DNA from 2 places in the Micromonospora sp. NPDC049662 genome. Region 2 is predicted to be linked to the other one. Evidence: riboswitches for the same ligand, from Rfam matches in the RefSeq annotation. Region 2 holds a riboswitch; the other holds the start of a gene.
The links. Region 2 has a riboswitch for cobalamin ahead of AB0J36_RS00170 (ribonucleoside-diphosphate reductase subunit alpha). Riboswitches for the same ligand answer to the same signal wherever they lie in the genome.

Region 1: linked by a shared signal. The riboswitch ahead of cobN (cobaltochelatase subunit CobN) and the one ahead of AB0J36_RS00170 (ribonucleoside-diphosphate reductase subunit alpha) in region 2 are both predicted to bind cobalamin.

Annotation. Positions count from the first base shown of each region.
Region 1 covers NZ_JBFAOC010000007.1:21,895-29,664, reverse strand. Annotated here, with positions in the region: gene AB0J36_RS07660 (RNA polymerase sigma factor) at 1-478, opposite strand, end outside; gene AB0J36_RS07655 (hypothetical protein) at 604-939, shown strand; gene AB0J36_RS07650 (inositol monophosphatase family protein) at 962-1,768, opposite strand; gene AB0J36_RS07645 (DUF5919 domain-containing protein) at 1,765-2,655, opposite strand; gene AB0J36_RS07640 (hypothetical protein) at 2,963-3,085, shown strand; cobalamin riboswitch at 3,197-3,326, shown strand; gene cobN (cobaltochelatase subunit CobN) at 3,643-7,311, shown strand; gene AB0J36_RS07630 (VWA domain-containing protein) at 7,308-7,770, shown strand, end outside.
Region 2 covers NZ_JBFAOC010000001.1:38,947-46,716, reverse strand. Annotated here, with positions in the region: gene AB0J36_RS00185 (histidine phosphatase family protein) at 1-185, opposite strand, end outside; gene AB0J36_RS00180 (CbtA family protein) at 182-982, opposite strand; gene AB0J36_RS00175 (CbtB domain-containing protein) at 973-1,176, opposite strand; cobalamin riboswitch at 1,235-1,308, opposite strand; cobalamin riboswitch at 1,495-1,709, shown strand; gene AB0J36_RS00170 (ribonucleoside-diphosphate reductase subunit alpha) at 1,903-4,230, shown strand; gene AB0J36_RS00165 (ribonucleotide-diphosphate reductase subunit beta) at 4,281-5,276, shown strand; gene AB0J36_RS00160 (family 43 glycosylhydrolase) at 5,430-7,238, opposite strand; gene AB0J36_RS00155 (FadR/GntR family transcriptional regulator) at 7,646-7,770, opposite strand, start outside.

The sequences.
Region 1 (7,770 bases), on a different contig from region 2:
TGACGCCCGTCTCCTGCTCGCCGAGATCGAGGAAGAACCGGCAGACGATCACCTCGCGGTCGCGTACCGGCAGTTGCCGCAGGGCCGCCACCAGCGCGGCCCGCCGCTCGCCGGCCAGGACGGCGTCAACGGCGTCATCCTCGGCGACCTCGGGCGGGGGGTTCGCCGCCGCCCGCAGGACCAGGCCCTCCCGGCGCGTGCGGGACCGGTGCAGGTTGCGGGTCTCGTTGGCGACGATCGCGAGCAACCAGGAGCGGAAGGACGACTCTCCCCGGTAGCGCGACAGCTTGCGGTAGCCCTTCACGAACGCCTCCTGGACGACGTCCTCGGAGTCCGAACCCGCGCCGAGCAGCACCGCCGTCCGGTACGCGGACGCGGTGTGCCGGGCGACCAGGAGGTCGTACGCCTCCAGGTCACCGGCTCGGGCGCGGGTGACGAGCACGTCGTCGTCCAGGGGTACCTCCGGTCGGACTCGCACTGATGACACCGCCCGCGCCCGTCGGGTTCCGCCCCAGCGGAGTCAGATTTCTCCCACCCGCCGTGCAGCCTATTGCCAGGAATCGGTGCTGAACTGGGAGTGGCGTCGAAGGAGAGGGGCTGGGCATGGGCTGGTTCAACCGGCGGTCTCGCGGCGGCGAGGCGACCCCGACGAAGCTGGACCGTGAGGCCACCCGGGACGACCTCGCCGCGCTGGAGGCGTTCGTCGCCAGCCGGCGAGGGGTGGAGTTCTACCTGGAACCGGAGACGACCGCCACCGACACCACCGTGGTCGCGATCGCCTACGACGGTGAGTGGATCCGTCGCCGCACCGGCACACCCCGGGCGGCGGGCGACATCGCCCGCAAACACGCGGTGCCGCTGTACGAGGCGGCCCGCACCGGCTACCCGGAGCGGATGCGGGTGTGGAATCGGGCCCACCCGGAACGCCACGCCCGCTGAGCCGGTCAGGCCGTAACCGGGCTCAAGCGGGTTTCGCCTGCGCGAGTGATCGCTGGATGAGCGTGAGGACGGGTGGAAGGATCAGCTCACCGCCGCCGATCGTGGCGCCAGCGTTCACGTGGTGGGGCGTGCCGTCAATGTCGACCACCAGCGCGCCAGCCTCCCTGGCGATGACGACGCCCGCGACGGTGTCCCACGGGTTGTTGTTGAGCATGACGAACGCGTCGATCCGGCCGTGCGCCAACCAGGCGAGGTCGATTGCGGCTGACCCGTGCATGCGTATCCGTTGGACGTGTCGGGTGAGCTGCTCGGTGATGGCGAGTCGCTCGGTGTTCTTCCGGCTGGCCTCGGCACCGACCGCATAGTCGCCGATGGCGACGACGGCGTCCCGCAGATCGGTGACCTGGCTGGCGCGGATGCGCCGGTTGTCGGCATAGGCGCCGTGCCCCTGCACGGCGTGGTAGCGGGTGCCGAGGAACGGAAGGTCGATGACACCGAGGACGGCGTGTGTGCGGTGGATGAGGCCGAGAGAGATCGCGCACAGGGGCGAGCCGTGGATGAAGTTGACGGTGCCGTCGACTGGATCGAGTGCCCAGGTCAGCGCGCTGGTGTCGCCGCTGCTGCCGTACTCCTCACCGAGGAAACCGATGTCAGGCGCCTTGGCGGCCAGATGCTCGCGGACCGCTCGCTCGATGGCGTAATCCACGTCCGAGGCCATGTCGCGGTCACCCTTGAAGGTCAGCGCACCGGGCTGGAGCCTGCGCATCAGGTCGTGGGCCAGGTCGACGGCCTCCTGTGCGAGAGGGAGGAGGTGCGCGTAGCCGGTCATAGCTGGCGGCTGCGCTCCCACAGCGAGTTGAACATCTCGTCGAATATCGGGTAGAGGCCGGAAGGGCTGGGGCTGGCGCTGCGCTCGATGACCAGCGTCGGGCAGTCGACACCGCGCATCTGCGGTAGGTAGTGCTGGACAACGCAGAGTCGACCATCGATCAGAAGGACGTTGGCGCGGATGGATTCGTCGTAGACGCCGATGGTGAGGTTGTCCCGGGCATCCGCCGGGAGCCGGTCACGAATGCGGCGGGCCAAGTTCTGGATGTTGAGTTCGGTGAGCGCGCTGAGGTGCCCATCTGGATAGTCGTCCTCCCGCTCCTGCCGCCTGATCGCCTCGCCGGCCGGGTCAAGGAACAGGCAGCGGAGGCGGGTGCCGGCGGCGAGGAGTCTCAGGAGGCGATTGTCGCCGTACTGCTGACAGATGAGGTTCAGTGACAGCCCGGCCGCTCGGATGTCCGTGGCATGGTCGAAAAGGGCTTGCGGGGGCAGCTCCGCCATAAAATCTGATCGGCTGGAATAGATCGCGCTGACATCAGCGCATTGGTTCCGTACGGCCGTGCTGAGCTGGTGTCCGGCGAGGTCCGGGGCCGGCTCGCGTTCGCCGAGGAGAAGCGTCATTCGTGCGTGGCGGGGCATGGACAGGCCGGTGCAGATGCGGGTGAGGACATCGATGCTGCTGACCCGGCGGGCACCGCTGGTGATCTCGCTGATCTGAGCCTGGCTGAGGCCGGTGGCGACGCCGAGAGTGGTCTGGCTGGCGCGGGTGGCTCGCTGGACGAGGCGGAATACCTGAGCGATGTTACGAGCGGCCAGGGCGTCGAGCATGTCAGTGGTGTCCCACAGCAGGTCGTCAGTGGTAAGCGTGGCAGTTGTGCGGACGCTCACGGCTGGCTTCCTTCCTGCTACAAGGGCCGAGGGCCAGCTTATCCAGTAGTGGGATGGCATGCCGGGAGGACATCCAGAGGGCGGATGAAAGTTATCCATCGAGGATTCACCCGCCGTGATGGATCGCTGCGGTTGTGGTGAGCAGGGTCGTGGTGTGAGTCTGCGGTCCCGCCCCCACCTGCCCATGCGCCCCGCCTGGTTGTGCCGCAACTGTGCCGCAGCATGGCCATGCTCCCGCGCCCAACTCGATCTCGTCGCCGAGTTCTACGGTCACTCGCTGGCGCTGGCCCTCTACCTTACGTCCTGCATGAACGAGGCCATCCACGACTTGTACGGTCTCGGCGGTCGCCCCGACCTTGCCCTGATGCACGCGCGTTTCCTCGGCTGGCTGTCGTTGACTCGCCGGCCGCGTCGCTTCAACCATGAGTGACTCGCCCCGATATCTTCGCAGGTCAATGTGGTGCTCGTGACCGGGCGGCACCGGGGTCCGCGTTGACCGGCGGCGCGAGGGTGTGGCAGCATTCGCGGCCTGACGGCAGTGAAGGAAGTCGGTGCGAATCCGACGCGGTCCCGCCACTGTCACCGGGGAGTGATCCCCCCTCGCGAGTCACGGCCGTGTGTCTGCGGTTGGAAGGCCGGGGGAGAGCGTCGATCCGGAAGCCAGGATACTTCGGCCGTCGGGACGTACCCCAGGGCGTGGACACCCGAGGAGGACCCGATGACGCATGGCGTCTTGCGCACCCACGAGCACCGTCGTACCCCGAGCGGCGGTCGCACCGCCGCGCCCCGACCCGGCCGCACAACCGCGCCGGCATCCGCTCGCTTGGGCGTCGTTTCCCGCTGAGTTCCGCGCCACGCCACCCGTCGCCGCCGGCCCCGTGCCGGTGAGCGGTCCGGGTCGCGGTGCCCGCTGAACCCCGCGCCCACCCGCACGTCGTCGCCGAACCGCTTCCGCGAGCGCGCCGACGTTACCGTCCGGAGCCTGCCGTGCGCATTCTGCTGCTCTCCACCGCCGACACCGACCTGCTGGCCGCCCGCGCCAGCGACGCCGACTACCGGCTCGCCAACCCTGCCCGGGTGGCGGCCGACGAGGTGCCCGCCCTGCTCGACGGGGTCGACCTCGCCGTCGTACGCCTGCTCGGCGGTCGGCAGGCGTGGCCGGACGGCCTCGCCGCCGTGCTCGCCAGCGGCGTGCCCACGGTCGTCCTTGGCGGCGAGGCGCTGCCGGACGCGGAGCTGATGGCGGTCTCCACGGTGCCGTCCGGGGTGGTCGCCCAGGCCCTCGCGTACCTGGTCGAGGGTGGCCCGGACAACCTGGGGGAGTTGGCCCGGTTCCTCTCCGACACGGTCCTGCTCACCGGGGAGGGGTTCGCACCGCCCGCGCCGACCCCGGCGTACGGCGTGCACGGCGAGCACCCCACCGAACCGGGTCGGCCCACCATCGGAATCGTCTTCTACCGGGCGCACGCCCTGGCCGGCAACACCGCGTTCGTCGACGTGCTGGCCGAGGCGGTCCGCGCGGCCGGCGGCAACCCCCTGCCGATCTTCTGCGGCTCGCTGCGCGGGCTGACGGCCGGCGCCGGCCCCCTCGGGCTCTTCGCCCGCTGCGACGCGCTGCTGGTCACCGTCCTCGCGGCCGGCGGCGCGGTCGCCGCCGACGCCTCCTCCGGCGGCGACGAGGACGCCTGGGACGTCGGCGCGCTCGCCGCCCTGGACGTGCCGGTCATCCAGGCGCTCTGCCTCACCAGCACGCGCGAGCAGTGGGCCGCCAGCGACGCCGGACTGTCCCCGTTGGACGCGGCGATGCAGGTGGCCATCCCCGAGTTCGACGGCCGGATCGTCACCGTGCCGTTCTCGTTCAAGCAGGTCGACGCCGACGGTCTTTCGGTGTACGCCGCCGACCCCGAGCGGGCCGCCCGCGTCGCCGGGATCGCGGTGCGGCACGCCCGGCTGCGGTACGTGCCGAACGCCGACAAGCGGATCGCCGTGGTGCTCAGCTCGTACCCCACCAAGCACTCGCGGGTCGGCAACGCCGTCGGGCTGGACACCCCGGCCTCGGCGGTCCGGCTGTTCGCCGCGCTCGCCGAGGCGGGCTACGACCTCGGCGGCACGCCGCCGCCCACGGACGGTGACGCGCTGATCCACGCGCTGATCGCCGCCGGCGGGCACGACGTGGAGTGGCTCACCCCGGATCAGTTGGCCGCCGCCGAGGCGCGGATACCGGGGCAGACGTACCGGCGCTGGTTCGAGGCGGTCCCGGTCGAGCTGCGCGAGCGGATGCGGCAACACTGGGGCGAGCCGCCCGGCGAGCTGTACACCGACGGCGGGGACGTCGTGCTGGCCGGGCTGCGCTTCGGCAACGTGGCGCTGCTGATCCAGCCGCCGCGTGGTTTCGGGGAGAACCCGATCGCCATCTACCACGACCCGGACCTGCCGCCGAGCCACCACTACCTGGCCGCGTACCGCTGGCTCGCCGCGCCGGTCTCCGACGGCGGCTTCGGCGCGGACGCCGTGGTGCACCTGGGCAAGCACGGCACCCTGGAGTGGCTGCCCGGCAAGGGCCTCGGCCTGGCCGCCGGCTGCGCGCCCGACGCGGTCCTCGCGGACCTGCCGCTGGTGTACCCGTTCATCGTCAACGACCCAGGCGAGGGCACCCAGGCCAAGCGGCGGGCGCACGCCGTGGTCATCGACCACCTGGTGCCGCCGATGGCCCGCGCCGAGACCTACGGCGACCTGGCCAAACTGGAGCAACTGCTGGACGAGTACGCCACCGTGCAGGCGCTCGACCCGGCGAAGGTGCCGACCGTGCGGGCGCAGATCTGGGACCTGGTCCGCGCCTCCGAGCTGCACCACGACCTGCACACCGAGGCGATGCCCGACGCGGACGACTTCGACGACTTCGTGCTGCACCTCGACGGCTACCTGTGCGAGGTCAAGGACGTGCAGATCCGCGACGGCCTGCACATCCTCGCCGACGCGCCCACCGGCGAGCCGCGGGTCAACCTGGTCCTCGCGGTGCTGCGCGCCCCGCAGATCTGGGGTGGCGTCCAGGCCCTGCCCGGCCTGCGGCAGGCCCTCGCCACCGCGTACGGCCTCGACGAACAGGAACTGCTTGCCACGCCGGGCCAGCGGATCGCCCTGCCGGCCGCGTTGACCGACGCGGTGGACGGGCCGGCCGGCACCGCCGCCGATGCCATCGACCTGATCGAAACCCTCGCCCGGCGGCTGGTCGTCGGCATGGAGACCCTGGGCTGGACCGCCGACACGGCCGAGGCGGTCGTCGCCGAGGTGACCGGCCAGCCGATCCCGGACGCCGCCGAGGTGCTGCGCTTCGCCGCCACCGAGTTGGTGCCCCGGCTGGTTCGCACCACCGACGAGCTGACCAACACCCTCGGTGCGCTCGACGGCCGGTTCGTGCCGCCCGGCCCGTCCGGCTCACCCACCCGGGGCCTGGTCAACGTGTTGCCCACCGGCCGGAACTTCTACTCCGTCGACCCGAAGGCCATCCCCAGCCGCAACGCCTGGGACGTCGGCGTGGCCCTGGCCGACTCGCTGCTGGCCCGGCACCTCGCCGACACCGGCGCGTACCCCCGCTCGGTGGGGTTGACCGTGTGGGGCACCAGCGCCATGCGGACGCAGGGCGACGACATCGCCGAGGTGCTCGCGCTTATCGGCTGCCGGCCGGTGTGGGACGAGCGGTCCCGGCGGGTCACCGGCGTCGAGGTGGTGCCGACCGCCGAGCTGGGTCGGCCCCGCGTCGACGTCACCGTACGGATCTCCGGGTTCTTCCGCGACGCGTTCCCGCACGTGGTGGCGCTGCTCGACGACGCCGTCCGGCAGGTCGCCGCCCTGAACGAGCCGGCCGAGGAGAACTACCTGCGCGCCCACGTGGCCGCCGACCTCGCCGAGCACGGTGACGAGCGGCGGGCCACCGCCCGGATCTTCGGCTCCAAACCCGGGGCGTACGGCGCGGGCCTGTTGCCGCTGATCGACGCCCGGACCTGGCGCAGCGACGCCGACCTGGCCGAGGTGTACGCGGTGTGGGGTGGCTACGCGTACGGCCGGGGCCTGGACGGGCGGGAGGCGCGCGCCGACATGGAACGCTCCTTCGCGCGGATCGCGGTCGCGGTGAAGAACCAGGACACCCGCGAGCACGACATCGTCGACTCCGACGACTACTTCCAGTATCACGGCGGGATGGTGGCGATGGTCCGCCACCTCACCGGCACGTCCCCGGCCGCGTACGTGGGCGACTCGGCGATGCCGCACGACGTGCGGACCCGCACGCTGGGCGAGGAGACCCGGCGGGTGTTCCGGGCCCGGGTGGTCAACCCGAAGTGGATCGCCGCGATGCGCCGGCACGGCTACAAGGGCGCGTTCGAGCTGGCCGCCACCGTGGACTACCTGTTCGGCTACGACGCCACCGCCGGTGTGGTGGACGACTGGATGTACGAGCACCTGGCCGCCGCGTACCTGTTCGACGACACCACCCGCGAGTTCCTGGAGAAGTCCAACCCGTGGGCGCTACGCGGCATCACCGAGCGGCTATTGGAGGCCGCCGACCGGGGGCTGTGGGCCAAGCCCGAGCCGGCCACCCTGGACCGCCTGCGCGACACCTACCTGGCCAGCGAGGGCGACCTGGAGGACCGGGCATGACCACGACCTACCCGCTCAGCGCCGTGCTCGGCATGGCCGACATGCGGCTGGCGTTGCTGCTCAACGCCGTGTCCCCGGCGATCGGTGGGGTCCTCGTGCGGGGCGAGAAGGGCACCGCCAAGTCCACCGCCGTACGCGCCCTCGCCGCGCTGCTGCCCCCGGTGCGCCGGGTCGCCGGCTGCCGCTTCGGGTGTGATCCGGCCGAACCCGACCCGGGCTGCCCGGACGGGCCGCACCCGGTCGGGGCGGCCGTCGAGACCGGGCCGGCGCGCCTCGTCGAACTGCCCGTCGGAGCGGCCGAGGACCGGGTGGTCGGGTCGCTGGACCTGGAGAAGGCCCTCGGCGAGGGCGTACGCGCCTTCGAACCGGGCCTGCTCGCCGCCGCCCACCGGGGCGTGCTCTACGTGGACGAGGTCAACCTGCTGCACGACCACCTCGTCGACCTGCTGCTGGACGCGG
Region 2 (7,770 bases):
GCCGCCGCCGCGGGGCTGGACAGGCATGCCACCGCGTCGCCTGCGCGACGGCCCGCAGCGGCGGGGGACAGGGCGAGGGCGGCACGCCGGCCGCCCTCGTCCAGGCTGTCGTTCCCGCCGAACCGGGCCTGCCGCAGGGCGGCGGTGTGACCGTGGGCGACCAGCCGCAGGCTGGTGGCGCTCACCCGGCCAGTCGTGCGTCGGCGACCGCGCGCTGGCGGTGCATCAGGGCGGCGAAGAGCAGGCCTATCCCGGTCCACAGCACCATCTGGGTGCCGAGCGAGGCGAGGCGGAAGCTCCACAGCAGCGTCGCGGGGAAGTCGCCGGGGACCTCCTGGAACGACGGCAGCGCCACATAGGACACGACGGTGACCAGCAGGAAACCGCCGACCGCCGCGCTGGCCCGCAGCCACACGGGCGCGCGCTCACCCACCGACCGGTAGCCGAGCGAACCGGACCAGACCGCGACCAGGCCGAGTACCACCATCAGCAGGTAGGTGACCGTGCGCTGGTTGATGGTGGACGGGTCGCCGACGGCCGGCGGATTCGGCGGGTACTTGAGGAACGGCACGATCACCGTGCCGAGCAGCGCACCGCCGGCCAGCAACAGCCCGGACCGCCCGTCGTCGGCGGTCCGCCGACGACGGGCCAGCAGGACGTACGCGCTGGCCAACAGGCCGCCCATGGCGGCGCCGAACAGGCCGGTGGCCAGGAACAGGCCGCCGCGTTGGCCGTTGCGGCCGATCAGGGCCTCCTCGCCGTGCTGGTGCCCGTCGGCGGCCTCCTCGGCGTGCTGGTGCCCGTCGGCGGCGGCCTCCGCGTGCGTGGCCGCCTCCTCGATGGCGATGGCCGCCTCGACGTGTGGTTCGCCGACGACGTAGGCGAACGTCCCGGCGATCAGGCCGGCCACCAGGCCGGCGAGCAGCCCGCGCAGCAGGACCGTGACGAACGTGGGTGCGGTGCCGGTGTCGCTCAGTGGCACGGGACACCGAGCAGGTGCCGGCCGTCGTGCATCAGCTCGTGCAGGTACATCCCGCTGCGCGAGACCGCCCCCTGATCGAAGGCGACGAGGTAGGCCAGCAGGGCGAGCACGGCGACGGTGGCCAGGACCGTCCACAGGAGACGGGTCGGGACAGCGGGGTGCGACAGCGGCTGGCTGGACGTGGAGCTGGACATGCGTGAACGAACCTCCTCGGGGATGACGCGTCCCCATCGCAAGGCTGCGGACGACCGAGCGTCCTGGCTCGCGCCCCCCGGGCTGGGGGCCGCTCACAGTGGCGCGACCGCGCCGGATTCTCACCGGCTTCCCTCGCGTCGCCGCAGATAGTGGGTCGACCGTATCGGTGCCGGTTCGCCTCGGTCAAGCCGATGGCGACGGTCGGGGCGGCACCGCCTCGTCGGCCGGCTCCGAGCCGATCGACGAGGGTCGTCATCGGCGACCGCGACACGCCGAACCCGACATGTGGGGTGTGACAAACGTGCTCGCCCCTATATATGGTGTCGACCGCAGCTGGTTCGTCCACTCCTGGTGAGTGGTCGAGGCAAGAGGGAACCCGGTGCAAGTCCGGGACTGTCCCGCAGCGGTGAGTGGGAACGACCGCCGTCATCAGCACTGGGCCAACGGCCTGGGAAGCGACGGCCAGTAGGTGACCGGGCAGGCCCGGTCGCGCCCGCGAGTCCGAAGACCTGCCAGCGCGCCGCGTACCCGACCCTCGGGTGCGCGGCGGTCCGAGGCCGCGCGGAACGGCTGACGCCACCTCGCCCACGCCCGCGCTGGCCTGGCGTCGACGGCGTCCGTCTCCCCGCGTCCGAGGGCCCTTGAGGTCTCGAACTCCCGAGGAGTGAGTGGTGACAGTCACCCAGGTGGTCCCGGTCAGCGGCGAGGCCGCGCGGCGGACCCCGATGCAGGTGCGCAAGCGCGACGGCGGCACCGAGGCCGTGGACGTGAACAAGATCGTCCGGGCGGTCGAGCGGTGGGCCGACGACCTGACCGAGGTCGACCCGATGCGGGTGGCCACCCGCACGATCAGCGGCCTCTACGACGGCGCGACCACCGCCGAGCTGGACCGGCTGTCCATCCAGACGGCGGCCGAGATGATCGGTACGGAGCCGCAGTACTCGCGCCTGGCCGCGCGGCTGTTGGCCGGCTACGTCGACAAGGAGGTGCGGCGCCAGGGCATCACCTCGTTCAGTGCGGCGATCCGGGCCGGCCACGCCGAGGGTCTGATCGGTGACGAGACCGCCGCGTTCGTCGCCGCGCACGCGGAGACGTTCGACGACGCCGTCGACCCTGACGGCGACCGCCGCTTCGAGTACTTCGGCCTGCGCACCGTCTACGACCGGTACCTGCTGCGTCACCCCACCACCCGGCTGGTGCTGGAGACGCCGCAGTACTGGCTGCTGCGGGTGGCCTGCGGCCTGTCCCGTACGCCGGACGAGGCGGTCGACTTCTACCGGCTGATGTCCAGCCTCGCCTATCTGCCCAGCTCGCCGACTCTGTTCAACTCCGGCACCCGACACACCCAGATGTCCTCGTGCTATCTCGTGGACTCGCCGCGCGACGAGTTGGACTCGATCTACGCGCGCTACGCCCAGGTCGCGAACCTGTCCAAGTTCGCCGGTGGCATCGGCATCGCGTTCTCCCGGGTCCGGTCCCGTGGCGCGCTGATCCGGGGCACGAACGGGCAGTCCAACGGCATCGTGCCGTGGCTGCGCACACTGGACGCGAGCGTCGCGGCGGTCAACCAGGGCGGGCGGCGCAAGGGCGCGGCCTGCGTCTACCTGGAGCCGTGGCACCCGGACATCGAGGAGTTCCTCCAGCTCCGGGACAACACGGGCGAGGACGCCCGGCGTACGCACAACCTCAACCTGGCCAACTGGGTCCCGGACGAGTTCATGCGCCGGGTCGAGGCCGACGAGATGTGGTCGCTGTTCGACCCCGACGAGGTGCCCGAACTGCCCGATCTGTGGGGCGAGCGGTTCGACGCCGCGTACCGGGCCGCCGAGGCGCAGGGCCGCTACGTGCGGCAGCTGCCGGCCCGCGAACTGTACGGGAAGATGATGCGGACCCTGGCCCAGACCGGCAACGGCTGGATGACCTTCAAGGACGCGGCCAACCGGCTGTGCAACCAGACGGCCGAGCCGGGCAACGTGGTGCACCTCTCCAACCTCTGCACCGAGATCATCGAGGTGTCCAGCGACGACGAGACCGCAGTCTGCAACCTCGGCTCGGTGAACGTCGCCGCCCACCTGACCGATGAGGGCATCGACTGGGAACGGCTGCGCGCCACGGTGCGTACGGCGGTGACGTTCCTCGACCGGGTCATCGACATCAACTACTACCCGACCCCGCAGGCGGCGGCGAGCAACCCCCGTTGGCGGCCGGTCGGGCTCGGGCTGATGGGGCTGCAGGACGTGTTCTTCGCGCTGCGGCTGCCGTTTGACGCACCGGCCGCGCGGGAGCTGTCCACCCGGATCAGCGAGGAGCTGTACCTGACCGCGCTGGAGACCTCCGCCGACCTGGCCCGCGACTTCGGCGCCCACCCGGCGTTCGCGCAGACCCGGGCCGCGCGGGGGCGCCTGCAACCGGACCTGTGGGGTGTCGAGGGTACGCAGGCCGCACGCTGGACCGCGCTGCGTCAGCGGGTGCGGGAGTACGGGCTGCGCAACTCGCTGCTGGTGGCGGTCGCGCCCACCGCGACGATCGCGTCGATCGCCGGCTGCTACGAGTGCGTCGAGCCGCAGGTGTCCAACCTGTTCAAGCGCGAGACGCTGTCGGGGGAGTTCCTCCAGGTCAACACGGCTCTCGTACGCGAGTTGAAGGCCCGTGGTCTGTGGACCGAGCAGATCCGGTCGGCGATCAAGCGGGCCGAGGGGTCGGTGCAGTCCGTCATGGAGCTGCCGGCCGACGTGCGGGAGCTGTTCCGCACCGCGTGGGAGCTGCCGCAGCGGGCGCTGATCGACCTGGCCGCCGCCCGCGCGCCGTTCATCGACCAGTCCCAGTCGCTGAACCTGTTCCTGGCCTCGCCCACCATCGGCAAGCTCTCCTCGATGTACCTGTACGCCTGGAAGACCGGTCTGAAGACCACCTACTACCTGCGGTCCCGGCCGGCCACCCGGATCCAGCAGGCCACCGTCAGCGCGGTGCCGCCCGTCCTCCCCGTCGCGGTCGACGCCGAGGCGCTGGCCTGCTCGCTGGAGAACCCCGAGTCGTGCGAGGCGTGCCAGTGACCGTCGCCGACACCACCACGGACAGCACCACCGACGCGAGGACCACGCACATGCTGCTCAACCCCGGGATGGACCTGACTCTCCGTCCGATGCGCTACCCGCACTTCTTTGACCGGTTCCGGGACGCCATCCGCAACACGTGGACGGTCGAGGAGGTCGACCTGCACGCCGACCTCGCCGACCTGGACCGTCTGTCGCCGGCCGAGCGGCACCTGGTCAGCCGCCTCGTCGCGTTCTTCGCCACCGGCGACACGATCGTCGCCAACAACCTCGTGCTCAACCTGTACCAGCACGTCAACAGCCCCGAAGGTCGGCTCTACCTGTCGCGGCAGCTGTTCGAGGAGGCCGTGCACGTCCAGTTCTACCTGAACCTGCTCGACACGTACGTGCCCGACGAGACCGAGCGGTTCGCAGCCTTCGCCGCCATCGAGAACATCCCGTCGATCCGTCGCAAGGCCGAGTTCTGCTTCCGCTGGATCGACTCCCTGCACGACCTGCGGGAGCTGCGTACCCGCGAGGACCGGCGGACCTTCCTGCTCAACCTGATCTGTTTCGCCGCGTGCATCGAGGGGTTGTTCTTCTACGGCGCGTTCGCGTACGTCTACTTCCTGCGCTCCCGTGGCCTGCTGCACGGGCTGGCGTCGGGGACCAACTGGGTGTTCCGCGACGAGTCCATGCACATGGCGTTCGCGTTCGACGTCGTCGAGACCGTACGCGCCGAGGAGCCCGATCTGTTCGACGACGACCTGGCCGACCAGGTCCGCCGGATGCTCACCGAGGCGGTCGAGTGCGAGGTCCAGTTCGCCGAGGACCTGGTGGGCCAGGGGGTGCCCGGCCTCACCCTGGCGGACATGCGCCAGTACCTGCAGCACGTCGCCGACCGCCGGCTCGCCCAGCTCGGGATCGCGCCGCACTACGGGTCGGCCAACCCGTTCGCCTTCATGGAGTTGCAGGACGTGCAGGAGCTGTCCAACTTCTTCGAGCGGCGGGTGTCGGCGTACCAGGTCGGGGTGACCGGCACGGTCGCCTTCGACGACGACTTCTAGAACCCCCACCCCACCCCCGGCCCCGCCCCGTCGATCATGAAGTTGTTGCTCCCCTATCGGCGTATCGGGGGCATTGACTTCATGATCGACGTCGGCGGCGGACGGGTGTGGGGATGGGGTGGGGGTGTTTTTGGGGGTGGGAACCCGGGGGAGTTAGGCGGGGGTGCAGGTGGGGGTGGTGGTCGGAGGGCTGGTTGAGGTGGTGGAGCTGAGGTAGCCGGCGGTGGTCGAGGTTCCGGGCGCGAGCTGGCCGTTGTAGGCGGCGTTCGCGACGGTCACCTGGCTACCCGACTGGGTGAGGGTGCCGTTCCAGACCTGGGAGACCGTCTGCCCGCTGGCGAGCGTCCAGGTGACCCGCCAGCCGTTGAGCGCCGACGATCCGGAGTTGGTGACTGTCAGCCGTCCCTCGAACCCGCCCTGCCAGGTGTTCACCACGGCGTTGGTGACCGCGCAGGACGTCCCGGCCGGGCTCGTCGGCGTGGGAGTGGTCGTGGGCGTCGGGATGGGCGTCGGCGTCGGGTCCGCGGTCGGACTCGGCGTCGGGGTGGGCGTCGGAGTGGGCGTGGTGCCGTTGGCCTGGAACTGCCACCAGTTGAGGTTGAACAGGGTGCCGCTGCCGCCCGTGAACCGCAGGTACAGGTCCTGGGTGCCGGTGGCGCCGGAGACCGGGCAGGAGACGGTCTGCCACGTCTGCCACGCACCGGTGCCGGGTACCGCGCAGCTGCCCACCCGGGTGCCGGTGGGGCTACCGAGGCGCAGTTCGATGGTGCCGCCCGACGTCGCCGAGGCGACCCGCGCGGAGAAGGACGTCGCGCCCGTACCGAAGCCGACGCCCTTGACCTTGATGTAGTCCCCGTTCTCGATCCACCCGACGTTCATCCCGCCCTCGCTGGCCGGCTCGGTCTCGATGCCGGAGCCCCAGGCGATGGTCTCGGCCTCCTGCCGCACGTACGGGTTCAGCGTGCCGATCTGCGGCGCGCCCGTCGTGGTCATGTTGATCGTCGGGATGGTGCCGTTGGTGTTGTACGTGAACTTCTCCACGGCCACCGAACGGGTGTAACCGCCACCGCCCGGCAGCGCCCCGTTGTGGTAGAAGAAGTACGAGCCGCCGTTGAAGTCGATGACTCCCGGGTGGTTGGTGAAGCTCGCGCCCTGGCGGGGCATGACCGTGCCGCGATAGGTCCATGGGCCGGTCGGGCCGGTGGCGGTCGAATATCCGATGAACTCGGAGCAGCACTCCGCCGCGAACACGTTGTAGTAGGTGCCGTTGCGCTTGTAGACCCAGGGGCCCTCCTCGTAGAGGGTGGGCCGGCTCGCGTTGCCGCTGCGGGCGCCGAACCCGGCGGTGGTGAGCGGGATCTTGGTGGCGCTGCCGCTGTAGGAGATCATGTCGGCGTTCAGCCGGACGTACCACAGGTTCGGGTTGCCCCAGTACAGGTACGCCTGACCGTCGTCGTCGATGAAGACCGTGGGGTCGATCTCGCCGTTGCCCACCAGGGGGCGGCCGATGGCGTCCCGGAACGGCCCGGTGGGGCTGTCGGCGACCGCGACGCCGATGGCCATCGAGTTGGTCGCTCGGGCGGTGACCGGCACGTACCAGTAGAACTTGCCGTTGCGGGCGACGACCTGGCCGGCCCACGCGTTGGCGCTCGCCCAGCTGAAGGTGGCGAGGCTCAGTGGCGAGCCGTGGTCGGTCCAGTTGACCATGTCGGCGGACGACCACACCCGCCAGTCCTTCATCGTGAAGTACGAGGAGCCGTCCTCGTCGTGGCCGGTGTAGAGGTAGACGCGTCCGTTGTGGACCAGGGGCGCCGGGTCGGCGGTGTAGATGTGCTGGACGATGGGGTTGTCCGCGCGGGCGGCCGTGGCCGGCATCAGCGTCGAGACGAGCAGCAGGCTCGTGAGCCAGGCGAGACCGCGCCGGAGCCGGGTCGTGGTCCGTGGTGGCGGTGTGGGGTGCATCGGTACCTCCAGGGTGGGTCACGACGGGCGGGCGGCCCGCCGCGTGCGCTGGCGGCGTGTCGCGGGTGTCGTCGCGGGTCGCTCGGGTGGGGCGGCGGCGGTGCCGCGAGCACGGCAGGAGGGGATCGGGTGTCCACCCTGGCTCCCGCGTGCGGCGGCCCGCCGTACGTCGACGGCGGTGGTCAACGTCCCTGAGGGGAGGCCCGGTCACCCACCAGCGGGCGTTGGTCATGCACTACTCCATCGACCTCGGTGGATCGAGTGGAGCGGTGAAGCGTGCCCTTCGCCTCTGCGGCCCGAGGGTAGTCTGTTATCGCTAACATTCTCAAGCGATGGATGGACCTGGATTTCGCTCCGGCCTCACGGACGGGGCGGCGTGGGGGCCGCACCAGGGGTCGGTGGAGCGGTCAGCGCTGCAACCGGGTGGGGCTCCCCGGTCCGCTGCGGCGTACGAGCCACGCCTCCGTGATGTGCGTGAACATCGCCTGCGCGGCGCCGTCCGGGTCGTGGGCGGCGATGCGCTCGTAGATGC